Linked DNA regions of Agarilytica rhodophyticola. The protein of the gene in region 3 binds, or shares a complex with, the protein of the main gene of each other region. Links are inferred from orthologs where the notes say so. Each region holds a gene or a part of one and is shown on either strand. Other genes may lie near its edges.

What was found.
Region 1: the proteins of secY (region 3) and secA are in contact, whole or in part, in a crystal structure (PDB 3DIN), measured with the Thermotoga maritima proteins. The link is inferred for Agarilytica rhodophyticola from one-to-one orthologs. Residues at the interface, in WP_004081795.1 of Thermotoga maritima: Glu108, Gly109, Glu110, Glu111, Ala236, Glu237, Arg238, Arg239, Ile240, Thr241, Ile242, Gln243, Tyr244, Ala245, Arg246, Arg247, Val248, Thr249, Gly250, Arg251, Arg252, Val253, Tyr254, Gly256, Ala257, Ser258, Thr259, Tyr260, Leu261, Pro262; in WP_004082002.1 of Thermotoga maritima: Glu261, Ala262, Arg263, Lys300, Ala301, Arg302, Thr303, Ile304, Ile305, Leu323, Tyr324, Asp325, Pro326, Val329, Ser330, Tyr333, Ile336, Lys340, Phe345, Val349, Glu363, Phe364, Tyr374, Ser375, Gly376, Gly377, Glu393, Ile395, Thr482, Ser483.
Region 2: secY (region 3) and secG share a complex: the UniProt entries of both Escherichia coli proteins name them as parts of the sec protein translocase complex. The link is inferred for Agarilytica rhodophyticola from one-to-one orthologs.

Annotation. Positions count from the first base shown.
Region 1 is NZ_CP020038.1:2,263,162-2,268,256, reverse strand. Bases 1,082-4,329 are described here. They hold secA (preprotein translocase subunit SecA), read right to left. Parts: upstream 4,018-4,329; coding sequence 1,282-4,017; downstream 1,082-1,281. Other genes in these bases: BVC89_RS09585 (M23 family metallopeptidase), read right to left, coding at 4,106-4,329; argJ (bifunctional glutamate N-acetyltransferase/amino-acid acetyltransferase ArgJ), read right to left, coding at 1,082-1,255. In the rest of the region: 8-oxo-dGTP diphosphatase MutT, read right to left, coding at 1-28; more of argJ, read right to left, coding at 32-1,081; more of BVC89_RS09585, read right to left, coding at 4,330-5,032. UniProt on the Escherichia coli protein: Required for protein export, interacts with the SecYEG preprotein conducting channel.
Region 2 is NZ_CP020038.1:2,030,207-2,034,841, forward strand. What follows is about bases 608-3,395. They hold secG (preprotein translocase subunit SecG), read left to right. Parts: upstream 608-1,699; coding sequence 1,700-2,092; downstream 2,093-3,395. Other genes in these bases: glmM (phosphoglucosamine mutase), read left to right, coding at 608-801; tpiA (triose-phosphate isomerase), read left to right, coding at 944-1,684; BVC89_RS08625 (hypothetical protein), read left to right, coding at 2,629-3,057; BVC89_RS08630 (hypothetical protein), read left to right, coding at 3,286-3,395. Outside these bases: more of glmM, read left to right, coding at 1-607; more of BVC89_RS08630, read left to right, coding at 3,396-3,492; BVC89_RS08635 (hypothetical protein), read left to right, coding at 3,533-3,901; BVC89_RS08640 (ABC transporter ATP-binding protein), read left to right, coding at 3,892-4,635. UniProt on the Escherichia coli protein: Subunit of the protein translocation channel SecYEG. Overexpression of some hybrid proteins has been thought to jam the protein secretion apparatus resulting in cell death; while this may be true it also results in FtsH-mediated degradation of SecY.
Region 3 is NZ_CP020038.1:5,165,148-5,169,844, reverse strand. Bases 1,032-3,881 are described here. They hold secY (preprotein translocase subunit SecY), read left to right. Parts: upstream 1,032-1,711; coding sequence 1,712-3,052; downstream 3,053-3,881. Other genes in these bases: rpsK (30S ribosomal protein S11), read left to right, coding at 3,867-3,881; rpsM (30S ribosomal protein S13), read left to right, coding at 3,465-3,821; rpmJ (50S ribosomal protein L36), read left to right, coding at 3,090-3,206; rplO (50S ribosomal protein L15), read left to right, coding at 1,254-1,688; rpmD (50S ribosomal protein L30), read left to right, coding at 1,067-1,252. Outside these bases: rplF (50S ribosomal protein L6), read left to right, coding at 1-102; rplR (50S ribosomal protein L18), read left to right, coding at 150-500; rpsE (30S ribosomal protein S5), read left to right, coding at 510-1,019; more of rpsK, read left to right, coding at 3,882-4,259; rpsD (30S ribosomal protein S4), read left to right, coding at 4,273-4,697. UniProt on the Escherichia coli protein: The central subunit of the protein translocation channel SecYEG. Consists of two halves formed by TMs 1-5 and 6-10.

The DNA.
Region 1 (5,095 bases), 2.9 Mb from region 3 along the record:
CGACAGCAACATGAACAGTAGATGTCATACACTAGCTCCTATATTCCGCATTAATACGAACATATTCATGGGAGAGGTCTGATGTCCACAAAAGCTCACTAGCGTCACCACGGCCCAAGTCGACCCGGATAGAAAACTCTTCCTGGTTAAAAACTTTTTGCCCATCTTCCTCCATGTAGCTGGCGGCACGACCACCATTTTCAACAATTAACACATTATCAATCCAGATACGTACTTTGCTCGCATCGAGCTGATTTACATCGGCGTACCCTACAGCAGCAACAATTCTTCCCCAATTTGGATCAGAGGCAAATAAGGCTGTTTTAATTAAGGGAGAATGAGCAACAGCATAAGCGACATTAAGGCTCTCTTGGTTGTCACGCCCCCCCATTACTTCTATTTTAACGAACTTAGTTGCGCCCTCACCATCCTTCACAATCTGTTGTGCGAGTGATTGGTAAACTTCGATAACAGCATCTTTTAACAGGTTAAATAAGGGCGTATCTTCCGCTTCGATAGTTTCAAGTTCGGCTTTTCCTGTGGCAATCAATATGCACGCGTCATTGGTGGAAGTATCACCGTCAATGGTGATCCGATTAAATGATTGTTGTGCCGCTACGCGGGATAGCTTGTCTAGTATATCGCTGCTTACAGGGGCGTCTGTTGCGATAAATGCAAGCATCGTCGCCATATTAGGGTTAATCATTCCCGCACCTTTAGCAACACCGCTGATGGTAAGAGTTTGCCCCTGCCATTCAATTTGTTTACTCGCACCCTTGGGGCGGGTGTCTGTTGTCATAATCGCTTGTGCAAAGGATAGCCAGTTATTTTCAGACAAGGCCTCATACGCCGCTGGTAAAGCCGCTTCAATTTTCTCAAAAGGCAATAATTCACCAATGACCCCGGTGGAAAAGGGCAGCACCTGCGTTTGCTCGATATCGGTAAGTTGCGCTACTTTATCACAACAACGCAGCGCTGCATCCACACCCTCAATGCCTGTACAGGCATTGGCATTACCCGAGTTTATCACTAGAGCGCGAATACTTTTATTTTGCCCAAGATGCTTTCGACAAATATCTACAGGTGCTGCAGCATAGGCATTTTGGGTAAATACACCGGCAACTTCACAACCTTCATCCAGAACAACTAAAGCCAAATCCTTACGTGACGAGTATTTAATTCCGGCCTCACCAACTCCAAGCTTCACTCCTTTAATAGGATAAAACTCGGGCCAAACACTGTTACCAACGGCCATAAAAATCCATCCTCTTGCGCTCTAAATCAAGATAATTTGCCGTGACAAGCTTTAAATTTCTTTCCAGAACCACATGGGCAAGGGTCGTTACGCCCTACTTTTTTACCTGAACGTACATAGGGACGTTCAGTGTCTACCACTTCCTGCGGTTGCTCTTCACTTGGCGTTAGCTGAGACACCTGCTCATGTTCCATTTTTAACTTTTGTTGTTCAGCTTCTTCATGACGTCTTCGATCCATTTCTTCCACTTCCTGCTCAGACATAGGCTCAACACGGAAGAGAATACGAGTGACATCATGCTTTAAATTATCCAACAGCTTTTGAAACAGCTCGAAAGATTCTCGTTTGTATTCCTGCTTAGGATTACGCTGAGCATAAGCACGCAGACCAATACCTTGACGTAAGTAATCCATATTCTGCAAATGTTCCTTCCACAATGTATCCAGCACTTGCAACATAATCTGCTTTTCAAGGGTGCGGATAATGTCACCAAAACGCTCAGCTTTCTGGAGGTAGACGGCGTCTACAGCCTCGACAATTTTCTTACGTAGGGGCTCTTCAAACAAATTATCGTCTTCATCAAGCCATTTTTGGATCGTCAATTTAATACCGAAATCGTCTTCTAGGGCACGCTCCAAACCTTCAATATTCCATTGCTCTTCAATACTCTGAGGCGGCACAAAACCAGAAATTACATTGTTGACCACATCATCTCGAATACCGGCGATGGCGTTTTCAATATCATCAGATTCTAACAACTCATTACGCTGGGTATAGATAACTCGGCGCTGATCATTCGCCACATCATCGTATTCCAATACTTGCTTACGATAGTCAAAATTGCGGGCTTCAACTTTTCTCTGCGCTTTTTCAATGGCGTTGGTTACCATACGGTGTTCGATGGCCTCCCCTTTTTCCATCCCCAAAGCTTGCATGAAATTGCGCACTCTTTCTGAGGCAAAGATACGCATTAGATTATCTTCCAGAGATAGATAAAAACGCGATAAACCTGGATCACCTTGTCTACCAGCACGGCCACGCAGCTGATTATCGATACGGCGCGATTCATGACGCTCGGTGCCGATAATATGTAAGCCACCTGCTGCAAGAACGGTCTCATGACGTTTCTTCCAATCTTCCTTAATGCTGGCAACCTGAGCATCAGAGGGCTCTTTTAACTGTGCGATTTCTGCTTCCCAGTTTCCTCCCAAGACAATATCAGTTCCACGACCAGCCATGTTGGTGGCAATAGTTACCGCACCAGGTATTCCGGCCTGGGCAATAATATAGGCTTCTCTTTCGTGTTGTTTGGCGTTTAATACTTCGTGTTGTATACCAGCAGATTTTAAACGTCGAGACATAGCTTCTGACGTTTCAACAGAGGCCGTTCCCACCAAAACAGGCGCATTTTTGCTACGAAACTCCTTGATATCGGCAATGATAGCGTCGTATTTTTCATCAATACTTAGGTAGACAAGGTCATTTAAATCTTGCCGGGCAATCGTTTTATTGGGTGGAATAACAACCACTTCAAGGTTGTAAATCTGCTTGAATTCATAGGCTTCGGTATCCGCTGTACCAGTCATACCGGCTAATTTTTCATAGATACGGAAGTAATTCTGGAAAGTTGTGGAAGCAAGTGTTTGGCTTTCTGCCTGAATTTCCACCCCTTCCTTCGCTTCGATCGCCTGATGCAGCCCTTCAGATAAACGACGGCCAGGCATAGTACGACCTGTATGTTCGTCAATTAATACAACCTGACCATTTTGGATGATGTATTCGACGTCGTTGTTAAACAGCTTATGTGCTTTCAATGCCGAATGGACGTGGTGCAAAAGGCTTAAGTTACCGGCGTTATATAAGCTATCATTCTCTTCCAGTAAATTATTTTTCGATAACCACTCTTCGACTAACTGATGGCCGATCTCGGTCAGCTCTATCTGGCGTAATTTCTCGTCGATGGTGAAGTGGCCTGTAATCTCGATCGGCTCTTCGACGCCTTCCGGTTGTTGAGGCTGTTCTACCAAAGAAGGAATTAACTTGTTCATCGTGCGGTATAACTCAGAACTATCTTCCGCCGCACCAGAAATAATTAAAGGAGTTCTAGCCTCGTCAATAAGGATTGAGTCTACTTCGTCCACCACAGCAAAACTGTGGGAACGCTGCATGCGATCCTCTTTACGCAAAGCCATATTGTCGCGCAAATAATCAAAACCAAATTCATTGTTGGTGCCATAGGTAATGTCCGCATCGTAAGCAGCGCGCTTGTCTTCTGGGTGTTGCATCGAAACAATAACACCTACCTTCAGATCCAGCGCCTCATATAAAGGCTTCATCCAGTTAGCATCCCGCGCGGCAAGATAGTCGTTAACGGTAACGATATGGACACCATTTCCCGGAATAGCATTGAGATATGCCGCCAGGGTAGACATCAAAGTTTTACCTTCACCGGTACGCATTTCTGCAATACGGCCTTCGTGTAAGGTCATGCCTCCCATAAGCTGTACGTCAAAGTGACGCATTCCCATAAAGCGCTTACTCGCCTCTCTGACAGCAGCAAAAGCGTCCGGGAGAATCTGATCTAGAGTTTCCCCTTTATTGAAACGCTCTCTAAACTCTGCCGTTTTTGCTTTCAGGGCATCTGCGTCTAGTGCTTCATAGGTCGCTTCTAATTCATTAATTTTCTTAACGACCTTGCCCATGCGTTTTATTTCACGATCGTTTTTTGACCCAAAAACAGCTCTAAAAGTTTTTGCTAACATATGACGTCCAAATAACGTGGTTTGAGTATTACCACTATATGGTTACTAAATATTGTTTTTCGAGGGGGTGGGAATTATATAGGAGGATTCAGCGACTTGCGCGATGAATATATGTGGACGGATCGACAGCTCGGCCATGTTTATAGACTTCGAAGTGGACGTGAGGACCAGTTGAGCGACCACTTGACCCCATAAGGGCAATTACTTGGCCTTTTTTAATAATATCGCCAACTTTTACTAAGTTTTCTTTACAATGGGCATAACGTGTAGTGAAACCGTTGCCGTGATTCACTTCTACCATCTGGCCATAACCATAACGTTCACCCGACCAGGTCACGACACCCGCTGCAACAGATACAATATCAGAGCCTTGCTTACCGGCAAAATCCACTCCGGCATGCCAAGCAATACGCCCAGTAAATGGATCAGTCCTACGACCAAATTTGGAAGACATCCAGCCAGACTTGATCGGTCGACCAGCGAGGAAAACATCGCTCTGCAACTTACGTTTCGCCAACAGAGCCTCAAGTACATCGAGTTGCTGTTGTCGATCTTCAATTTTTGCGCCCAGCTGACCAAGCAATAATTGCAGATCATTCTGGCTCGCCAGGGATTCATCATCAAGGGCAAGTTCGGGACCACCAAGTGCGGGCACGCGGCTAAAGTCAAATTCGCCTTTGTCTAACTTGGCCATTGTGGTCAATCGTTCGCCCAAAGCGTCTAGTCGTACAACTCTAGCCTGCAATTCAGCGACTCTTAATGTCAGCGCGGCCAACTTACGTTCAGCTTCTTGTTTTACATCTTTGACTTCTTGTTCTTGCTTGTCGAGCGCACTTACCCAAGCTTGAGTAATGCTGGAATCTATGTTTTTGTCGTTTTTAAGTAGCTTGTGGTAGCCCAGGTAGGAGCCGATAGGTATTCCGAGAAGACAGATTGATAAAAAGGCACGGGTCCACCCGCCAACATTAAAACTGCGGGTGCTGTTATGACGCTTGCTTATAACAATGATCTTCATCTGGCAAAAAATCGATAAATTTGGTCTTTCCGAGTAATTCTAAGTATATAACACACTTAAACA
Region 2 (4,635 bases), 3.1 Mb from region 3 along the record:
TGTGCCAACGGTGCTACGTATCACCTTGCACCTAAGGTCTTTGCTGAGCTTGGTGCACATGTAACATCCATAGGTGTTGAGCCTAACGGACACAATATTAATCTTGAATGTGGAGCCACTAAACTCAATCAGCTACAGAAAAAAGTTCTGGAAGAAGATGCAGATCTTGGTATCGCCTTTGATGGCGACGGTGATCGGGTGATGTTTGTCGACCACAAAGGAGAAATTGTCGACGGAGATCAATTACTTTATATCATTGCCAGCTTTCGTAAAAAATATGAAGGCGTCTGTGAAGGAGTGGTCGGCACACTAATGACCAATTTTGGTTTCGAGATGGGAATGAAAAATCTCGGTATTCCCTTTGATCGTGCCAAGGTGGGCGATCGCTATGTTATTGAATCGATGAAAAAGAACAACTGGCATATTGGGGGTGAATCCTCTGGTCATATTGTTTGTAGCGATGTTACCACCACAGGTGATGGTATTATTTCTGCTCTGCAAGTGATGAAAGCTTTAGTTACTGAAAAAGAATGTCTGCATGATATTAAGCAAAACATGCAAAAGCTGCCTCAAGTGATGATTAATGTCCCTGTGAAAAATGCGATTAAGCTTGATGAAAATACCAGCATTAAGCAGGCGATTGATGCTGCTGAAAGTCAAATGGAAGGAAAAGGACGTGTATTGTTAAGGCCTTCAGGAACTGAGCCTGTCATTCGTGTTATGGTAGAGGGCCAGCATCACGATCTCGTTTCTAGGCTCGCAAAAGAACTTGCTGAAGTGGTTGGAAAGGCCGTTGCTTAACCTTGTTTAAAAATGTTTTCGTAGGATGTTGTATCTAGCAGCATTCTCCTATAAGATTTGCGCCCGCTCTAGAGGGGTGTTCATCTAAATCCCAGTTGCGCAATATTGGCGAATAACTGGCTACTACATAAGGTAATTTGAGATGAGGCGACCGATAGTCATCGGCAATTGGAAAATGAATGGTGATAGCGCTTTTACGGGCGACCACCTGCGTTCATTGGCTGACAAGTGGGCGGGAGTGCATAACGCAGAAGTTGCAGTTTGCCCTCCTTATCCTTATTTGTCTTTGGCTTCGGATATCTTAGAGCAAACAAATATTGCTTGGGGCGCACAGGATATTAGTGTCGAGAAAAATGGCGCTTACACAGGAGAAGTCTCCGCTAGCATGTTGGCAGACTGTGGTTGTAAGTTCGCAATTGTGGGACACTCCGAGCGTCGAGAATATCATGCCGAAAGCTCTGAGCTAGTGGCTAAGAAATTCAAGGTTGCGGTTGAAAGTGGAATTGTGCCGGTGCTTTGTGTTGGTGAAAGTCTAGAAGACAGAGAAGCTGACAAAACCTTTGACGTTGTTGGCCGTCAGTTGTTGAAAGTTGTAGAACATTGCGGTTTAGACGTGGTGGCAAAAGGCATTATTGCTTATGAGCCTATTTGGGCGATAGGAACGGGTAAGTCGGCAACGCCACAAATAGCACAAGATGTTCATTCTTATATAAGAGAAGTATTGGGGCCTGAAGGCGACCAAATTAAGATTTTATACGGTGGAAGTGTCAAGCCTGATTCTGCTGAAGCACTTTTTAAGCAAAAAGATATAGACGGCGCACTTGTTGGCGGCGCTTCATTAAAAGTCGATGACTTTGTAGATATTTGTAAAGCTGCAGAGTGATCTAGAGAGAAAACAATGGAAAACCTAATTATATTAGTGCATATCCTTACAGCCTTGGCGATTATAGGCTTAATCCTTTTGCAACAAGGCAAGGGTGCGGATATGGGTGCTTCATTTGGTAGTGGTGCATCGCAAACTTTATTTGGTGCTTCTGGTTCAGGAAACTTCTTTTCCAAAATGACTGCAATTTTGGCATTTGTGTTCTTTGTTACCAGTTTTAGCTTAGCTGTTATTGCAAAGCAAAAAGCATCCATTGGCGATGATCTGCCTGCTGTAATCGAAACAACAGTAGACGATGTTCCCGCTGTTGAAGATACGTCTATTCCAGTAGATGACGATATTCCGCAAGTTGAAACTGAAACAAACGAGAATTCACAAGAAGATATTCCCGAAGTTCCAGAACAGTAAACAATTTGCAACTCTTTATGCCCAAGTGGTGGAATTGGTAGACACGCTATCTTGAGGGGGTAGTGGCGTAAGCCGTGCCGGTTCAAGTCCGGCCTTGGGCACCATTTCTTTATTTTTAGAAAAATCTTCTAAAATCCTAAACAGAACAACGTTAAACGGAACAGATCGTTGTGTGTTTCGATACATGCCTAAGCGATCCCATACAAGCCGTTCAGGAAAGGCCATTTTTACGACCGCTCGCTTCTCTTGATACCCGCCGCAAGCCCAGAGTTGATAAGGGTTTGCCAGAAACGTTAGCGCGGTTCGATACATATCTTAAAATGATCTTTGCGGTCCCTTCTCTCGATCAAGATATAGTTAGACAGGTGATTATTACCTAACTAACTGTTTTCATTAAAAAAAGAGACCCGAATCCAGTTAGATCTGATTGTAATCAGCAGAAGGATGATAAGTGGAACGAGGCTATTGAATAAACTGTTAAGTTTCAAGTAGCCATGACGTACGACTACCAAAAAGACATCAAGGAAGCATGTGCAATGCTTCCAGATGTGGAAGGGTCAACTATCATTTCAATTAGAGTGAATGTTGTTGATCCTGAATTCAATGTTGTCTATTTAAAAACGGATAAAGGTATTTTCTCTTTGCAAGGTGAAGTGGGTGGAGAATACCTTGGTGTTCATCTCTTAAATGAACTGCCTGAGATTACAAATCAAGATGGGTATGTAGTCTGTAAATATCGGCCATTTGAGATTTCTGAAGGCCGCAAAATTTCCCAAGCAAGACAAATAGGTGGTGCTTGGCAAGGGCATGGCTTTGAGTTCAGTTTTTCTGAAGTTCCAACTAAGTCCATGATTGTTCAGTCTATATACTGTGGTGCTAAACCTGAGGGGCTTGAGGATTGTCTCCGCTTAGGGGGCGGGCACTACGAAAACGAATGGAATTCCTATACATTATCGGTGCGTTGATTGCCTTTGGAATCATTTACACGATTATAGATAATCGAAGAATGACCAATATAGCAGAAGAGAGAGGGCTGCCCGATATATGTGGCTTCGCAAGATCTTTCAATTACAGAGAAATTGATACGAAGATTATTCGGGAAGTTATAGAACGAAGTTCAAGATAATCTAGGCACATTTAATGGAATAAAATTTCCCGTTCGTGCAGACGATTTGTTCGAGGAAACATACAAGTTGGATCCAGAGGACTTGGAATATACTTATGTGGCGATAGCCGATAAACTGGAGATTAGCACGGCTAATCCAGGAAATAATCCGTACTGGAACAAAGTTAAATCGGTGCATGACCTTGTACAGTTTCTACACCATCAATCTAGAGTGAAAAATGCATCACAAAGTAATCTACCCAAGTTGCTGGTTGCATCAGCAAAGATTCACTAAGCGATACTTAGCTCGCCGGTAATTACGGCGTTATACGTAAATGAGCTGCGAGAAATGTAATAAGCAATTTAAGTCGGAATTATCTGCTGCTAAGACAGATACAATGATGGGTATCTGTATGTCATGCGGTCGCCGACTCAAGTACGATGATGTTTCAGAAAGGTTCGCAACTGGTGCGATATTGGCTTTTACCAGCACACCACTTTTCTTTCTCTCGCTGTTCAGCTGGGCTTATTTCTTATCATTGCTCGTCGTTATTGGTGGTTCAGCTTTGGTTGTCTGGTTTCTAACCAGAAAGTATGGTGGGTATATTGTCGCTAGTACACTGAAAGAGTATCAGAAGGGTAATATAGCACCGGCCTTTGCACACACCTACTCACCAGAAGCAACAGGCCCCCTATGGGACTAATCACCAAATTCTACCACTTCCTCCACCACCACATCCGCCACTCAAACCGAGTCATCGGCTCCATTGTCGGCCTATCCATACTTGACCAAAGCTTCTCTATCGGCTGTGTTTACGTGTGGAAAAGCATTATTGACCAATACCTCATCCGCGCAGACCAATGGTCCAGCAGCGATTTTTACATCGGTGTGCTCAGCCTGGTATTTTTATGGCAGGCCATGAGCTTTGTTTCCCGCCTGGCCAAAAACCGCCAGTCTTATAAAACCACCGTATTGGCCGACCAGGTCAGTCTGTCATTTTTTGAGCGCGCCTACGGCCACGTGATGTCGCTGTCTCACGATTTTCACGAATCCCGCAGTACTGGCCAGGTAATGCGACAACTGTCCAAAGCCCGTGAAGATTTGGATAATGTCATTAAGGCCTTTTTCGACAAGCTGCTAATTCAGGTGATCTCTTTTCTCATCGTGACTGGCTTTTTCTTTTATATCCGCTGGCAAATTGCCCTGATTATGCTGGCCTTTATTCCCGTATTTTTATATTTTACCCATCGCTATACCAAAAAAATCGATAGCGTCCAAAGGAAAATCAACAATAAAGGCGAAAAAGCCTACGCCAGCGTGCAACAGGCGCTGGATGCCTTTATGGTGGTTCAGTCATTTCAATCTCAGGAAATGGAATCTGCCCGTCTGCGCAGTAATAATCGCCTGGCTCATCAGGGCTTAAAATCCAAAACCCAC
Region 3 (4,697 bases):
GCAGCAGATGTGAGAGCGTTCCGTCCACCCGAGCCCTATAAAGGCAAAGGCGTGAGATATGCCGATGAATATGTGCGTCGTAAAGATGCCAAGAAAAAGTAATTCGCGGTAATTAGTGAATACGCTTATCGAGATCAGGTGATATTAATATGAACACGAAAAAACAATCAAGATTAAGGCGAGCAAAGAAGTCGCGCGCCAAGATTAGCGAGTTGCGTAAAACTCGTCTTTGTGTAAATCGCACACCACGTCATATATACGCACAAATCATAGCCGCTGAAGGTGGCAGTGTTTTGGCATCGGCATCTACGTTAGATAAAGATTTACGTGGTGATAAAACAGGAAACATTTCGGCAGCTGAAGCTGTGGGAAAATTGATCGCAGAGCGAGCTAAAACTGCTGGTATTTCTAAAGTAGCTTTTGACCGTAGCGGTTATAAGTACCATGGGCGAGTTAAGGCACTTGCAGATGCAGCTCGCGAAGGCGGATTAGAGTTTTAAGGTTCAACTATGGCGCAATCAAATAAAGAAGAGAGTGCAGCTGAAGGCTTGCAAGAAAAACTGGTTCAAGTTAACCGTGTGGCTAAAACTGTAAAAGGTGGCCGTATCTTCGGTTTCACTGCATTAACTGTTGTTGGCGATGGAAACGGCAGAGTAGGTTTTGGTCGAGGTAAGTCTCGTGAAGTGCCTATTGCTATTCAAAAAGCAATGGAAGCTGCCCGCCGGAATATGATCCAAGTTGAGTTGAATGGTGATACTATTCAATACCCTACTAAGGGTCGTCACGGAGCTTCTAAGGTATACATGCAGCCAGCTTCTCAAGGTACTGGTGTCATTGCTGGTGGTGCGATGCGTGCTGTTTTAGAAATTGCTGGCGTACAAAACGTATTGGCAAAGTGCTACGGATCAACCAATCCAGTGAATGTAGTTCGTGCTACTTTCGAAGCATTACGTGCTATGGCATCACCTGAGTCTGTGGCGTCAAAGCGTGGTAAGTCTGTAGAAGAAATATTGAATTAATTGTAGGTGTCGCCTTGTGGGCGATGCTTTAAACTGGTGGAAGAGCCATGGCTAAGAAAACCGTAAAAGTTACTCAAATAAAGAGTTCATCTGGACGCTTAAAGAACCATATTGCAAGTATTCGTGGTCTTGGTTTGCGTCGCATTGGTCACACGGTGGAGTTAGAAGACACACCTTCTGTGCGCGGTATGATCAATCAAGTTTATTACATGGTTAAGGTTGAAGGGGAATAAGATGCATCTTAATACTTTGAGTCCTGCACCTGGTCGTGTAAAGGCAAAAAAACGTGTAGGTCGTGGAATTGGTAGCGGTGTTGGTAAAACTGCTGGTCGCGGTCACAAAGGTTTGAAATCTCGTTCTGGTGGTAGTGTTAAGCCAGGCTTTGAGGGTGGTCAAATGCCACTCCAGAAGCGACTGCCTAAGTATGGCTTTACAAGTCGCATCAGCAAGGTGACAGCAGAAATTCGATTGGCTGAACTCAACAAGGTTGATGCTGAAGTAATCGATATTGACGCTTTGAAGACAGCTAATTTAGTCAATGAAAATATCAAGCGTGCCAAGGTATTTTTATCGGGTGAACTAAAGAAAGCTGTTACGCTCAAAGGTTTGGCTGTGACTAAAGGCGCTAAGGCTGCTATTGAAGCTGCTGGCGGCAAAGTCGAAGAATAACACTTTGAATTTGAGAGGAATCGATGGCTACCCAAGGTAACTCACCGTTAGGAAGTCAGAAAGGTTTAGGCGAACTTTGGGTTCGCCTTAAGTTTTTATTGCTGGCGATTATGGTTTATCGCTTGGGTACTCATATTCCAGTTCCTGGTATTGACCCAGAGCAAGTGGCTAATTTGCTGAGTCAAAACCAGGGAACCATGCTTGGCATGTTTAACATGTTTTCAGGCGGCGCTTTCGAGCGTATGAGTATTCTGGCTCTGGGCATCATGCCTTACATCTCTGCGTCTATCATTATGCAAATGATGACCGCGGTAACTCCCACACTCGAAGCTCTAAAAAAAGAGGGTGAGGCAGGAAGAAGAAAAATTAGTCAGTATACTCGTTATTTAACCGTTTGTTTGGCTTTGGTTCAGGCGTTTGTGATGGTTAGAGGTCTGGCTGGGCAAGGCATGGCTTATGCGGAGTATTCCGCTCTAAGTTTTTATGTTATCGCTGTGGTATCTCTTGTTACTGGTGCTGTATTTATGATGTGGCTTGGTGAACAAGTAACCGAGCGCGGCATTGGGAACGGCATTTCCATGCTTATCTTTGCTGGTATTGTGGCAGGTTTGCCAGCTGCAGTTGGTTCTGCATTTGAAAGTGCGCGACAAGGTGATATTCATTTGTTGATGTTGCTTGCAATAGCCTTTGCCGCAGTAGCGGTTGTTTGGTTTGTTGTTAGAATGGAGCGTGGGCAGCGAAGAATTACTATTCAATATGCTCGTAAGCAAGTGGGTAGAAGCGGCCAAGTTGCAACACAGACAAGTCATCTGCCACTTAAGATAAACATGGCGGGCGTTATCCCCGTGATCTTTGCCAGTAGTATATTGTTATTCCCAACCTCTATTGCACAGTGGATGGGAAGCTCAAGTGAAGGTAAAGGTGGAGAGTTGCTACAAGATTTTGCTGCGATGATAGGCCCTGGCCAACCTTTGAACTTCGTGTTGTTTGGCGTATTGATTATCTTGTTCTGTTTCGTTTACACGGCAATGATGTATAACCCTAAAGAAGTGGCAGATAATCTTAAAAAAGGTGGCGCTTATATTCCAGGAATTCGTCCTGGAGAGCAGTCAGCGAAGTACATTGATAATGTATTAACGCGTTTGACTGTTGTTGGCTCTCTCTATATTGCGGCAGTAGCCTTATTGCCTCAGTTTTTGACTGCATCGGCGAACATACCTGTTTATGTAGGTGGTACATCGTTATTGATCGTTGTGGTAGTGGTTATGGACTTTATGTCACAAGTTCAATCCCATTTAATGACACATCAATACGACTCAGTCATGAAGAAAGCGAATTTGCAAAGTTATGGACGCACTCGCTAGTTGCCGTCTATTTTGATAGTTAGAGGTTAGAAAATAAATGAAAGTACGTGCTTCTGTTAAAAAAGTTTGCCGCAATTGCAAAGTTGTTCGGCGCAAAGGTGTAGTACGTGTGATCTGCTCTGCAGAACCACGTCATAAGCAACGCCAAGGTTAATTTTATCAAGTTTTACCAGGCGCTGAATTTCAAAACAGGTGCAGTCGTAATTGTTTAGAAATGAAGAGCCTTTTAAGCTTTCATAGCTTAATAAATATAGAGATGTTAACTGTCGCTTAGAGAGAAATTTCTAAGCTATTGCTTTTTGATCAATTTACCGCTATTCTTGCGCGCTTTTTGGGGTAGGCCCCAAAAAGAGCGTGGAATGGTGTTTTTGGTTGTTAACATCATAGTTCATATCAATCTGGAGTAAAGTGAATGGCTCGTATCGCTGGTGTCAACATACCAGACCATAAGCATGCCGTAATTTCCCTGACCTACGTTTACGGGGTTGGTCGCAGCATTGCAAAGCAAATTTGTGCGACTACAGGAATTGCTGAAGCAACTAAAATTGGTGATTTATCTGAAGAGCAGATGGATGCTATTCGTGGAGAAGTTGCAAAACTATCGGTTGAAGGTGATCTTCGACGTGAAGTCTCTATGAATATCAAACGTTTGATGGACCTTGGCGCTTATCGCGGCCTTCGTCATCGTCGTAATCTACCAGTTCGTGGTCAGCGTTCTAAGACAAATGCGCGCACTCGTAAAGGTCCTCGTAAACCTATCAAGAGATAAGTTTTAGAGTAAACATTAAACAGAATCGTTTGGGAAAAAATTGTTATGGCTAAGCCATCCAAAAGTTCGACAAAGAAAAAGGTCAAAAAGACCGTAGTCGATGGCGTTGCACATATTCATGCATCATTTAACAACACCATCGTTACCATTACTGATCGTCAAGGCAATACCTTATCATGGGCCACAGCTGGTGGTTCAGGCTTTAGAGGGTCTCGTAAAAGTACGCCTTTTGCTGCTCAGATCGCTGCTGAAAGAGCAGGCACTGCAGCTCAAGACTATGGCTTGAAGAATCTAGATGTAGAAGTAAAAGGGCCTGGTCCAGGCCGTGAATCAGCTGTTCGAGCGCTTAATAACATTGGTTATAAAGTAACTAATATTACTGATGTTACACCTGTGCCTCATAATGGCTGCCGCCCACCTAAGAAGCGTCGAGTATAAGGAGTAAAAAAAGATGGCTCGTTATATAGGTCCAACTTGTAAGCTCTCTCGCCGTGAGGGTACAGATTTATTTTTGAAAAGTGGTGTTCGCCCGCTAGAATCTAAGTGTAAGGCGGAAACTCAACCAGGTCAGCACGGTCAACGTCGTGGACGTTTGTCTGACTATGGTGTTCAGTTACGTGAAAAACAAAAAGTACGTCGTTTGTACGGCATACTTGAAAAGCAGTTCCGCGGCTACTATAAAAAAGCTGCGAGTAGAAAAGGTGCAACAGGCGAGAATTTGCTTCAATTGCTAGAGTGCCGTTTGGATAATGTGGTTTATCGTATGGGCTTTGGCTCTACGAGAGCGGAGTCTCGTCAGTTAGTTTCTCACAAAGCTGTATTGGTAAATGGACAGGTTGTTAATATTCCTTCTTACCAAGTAAAAGTGGGTGATGT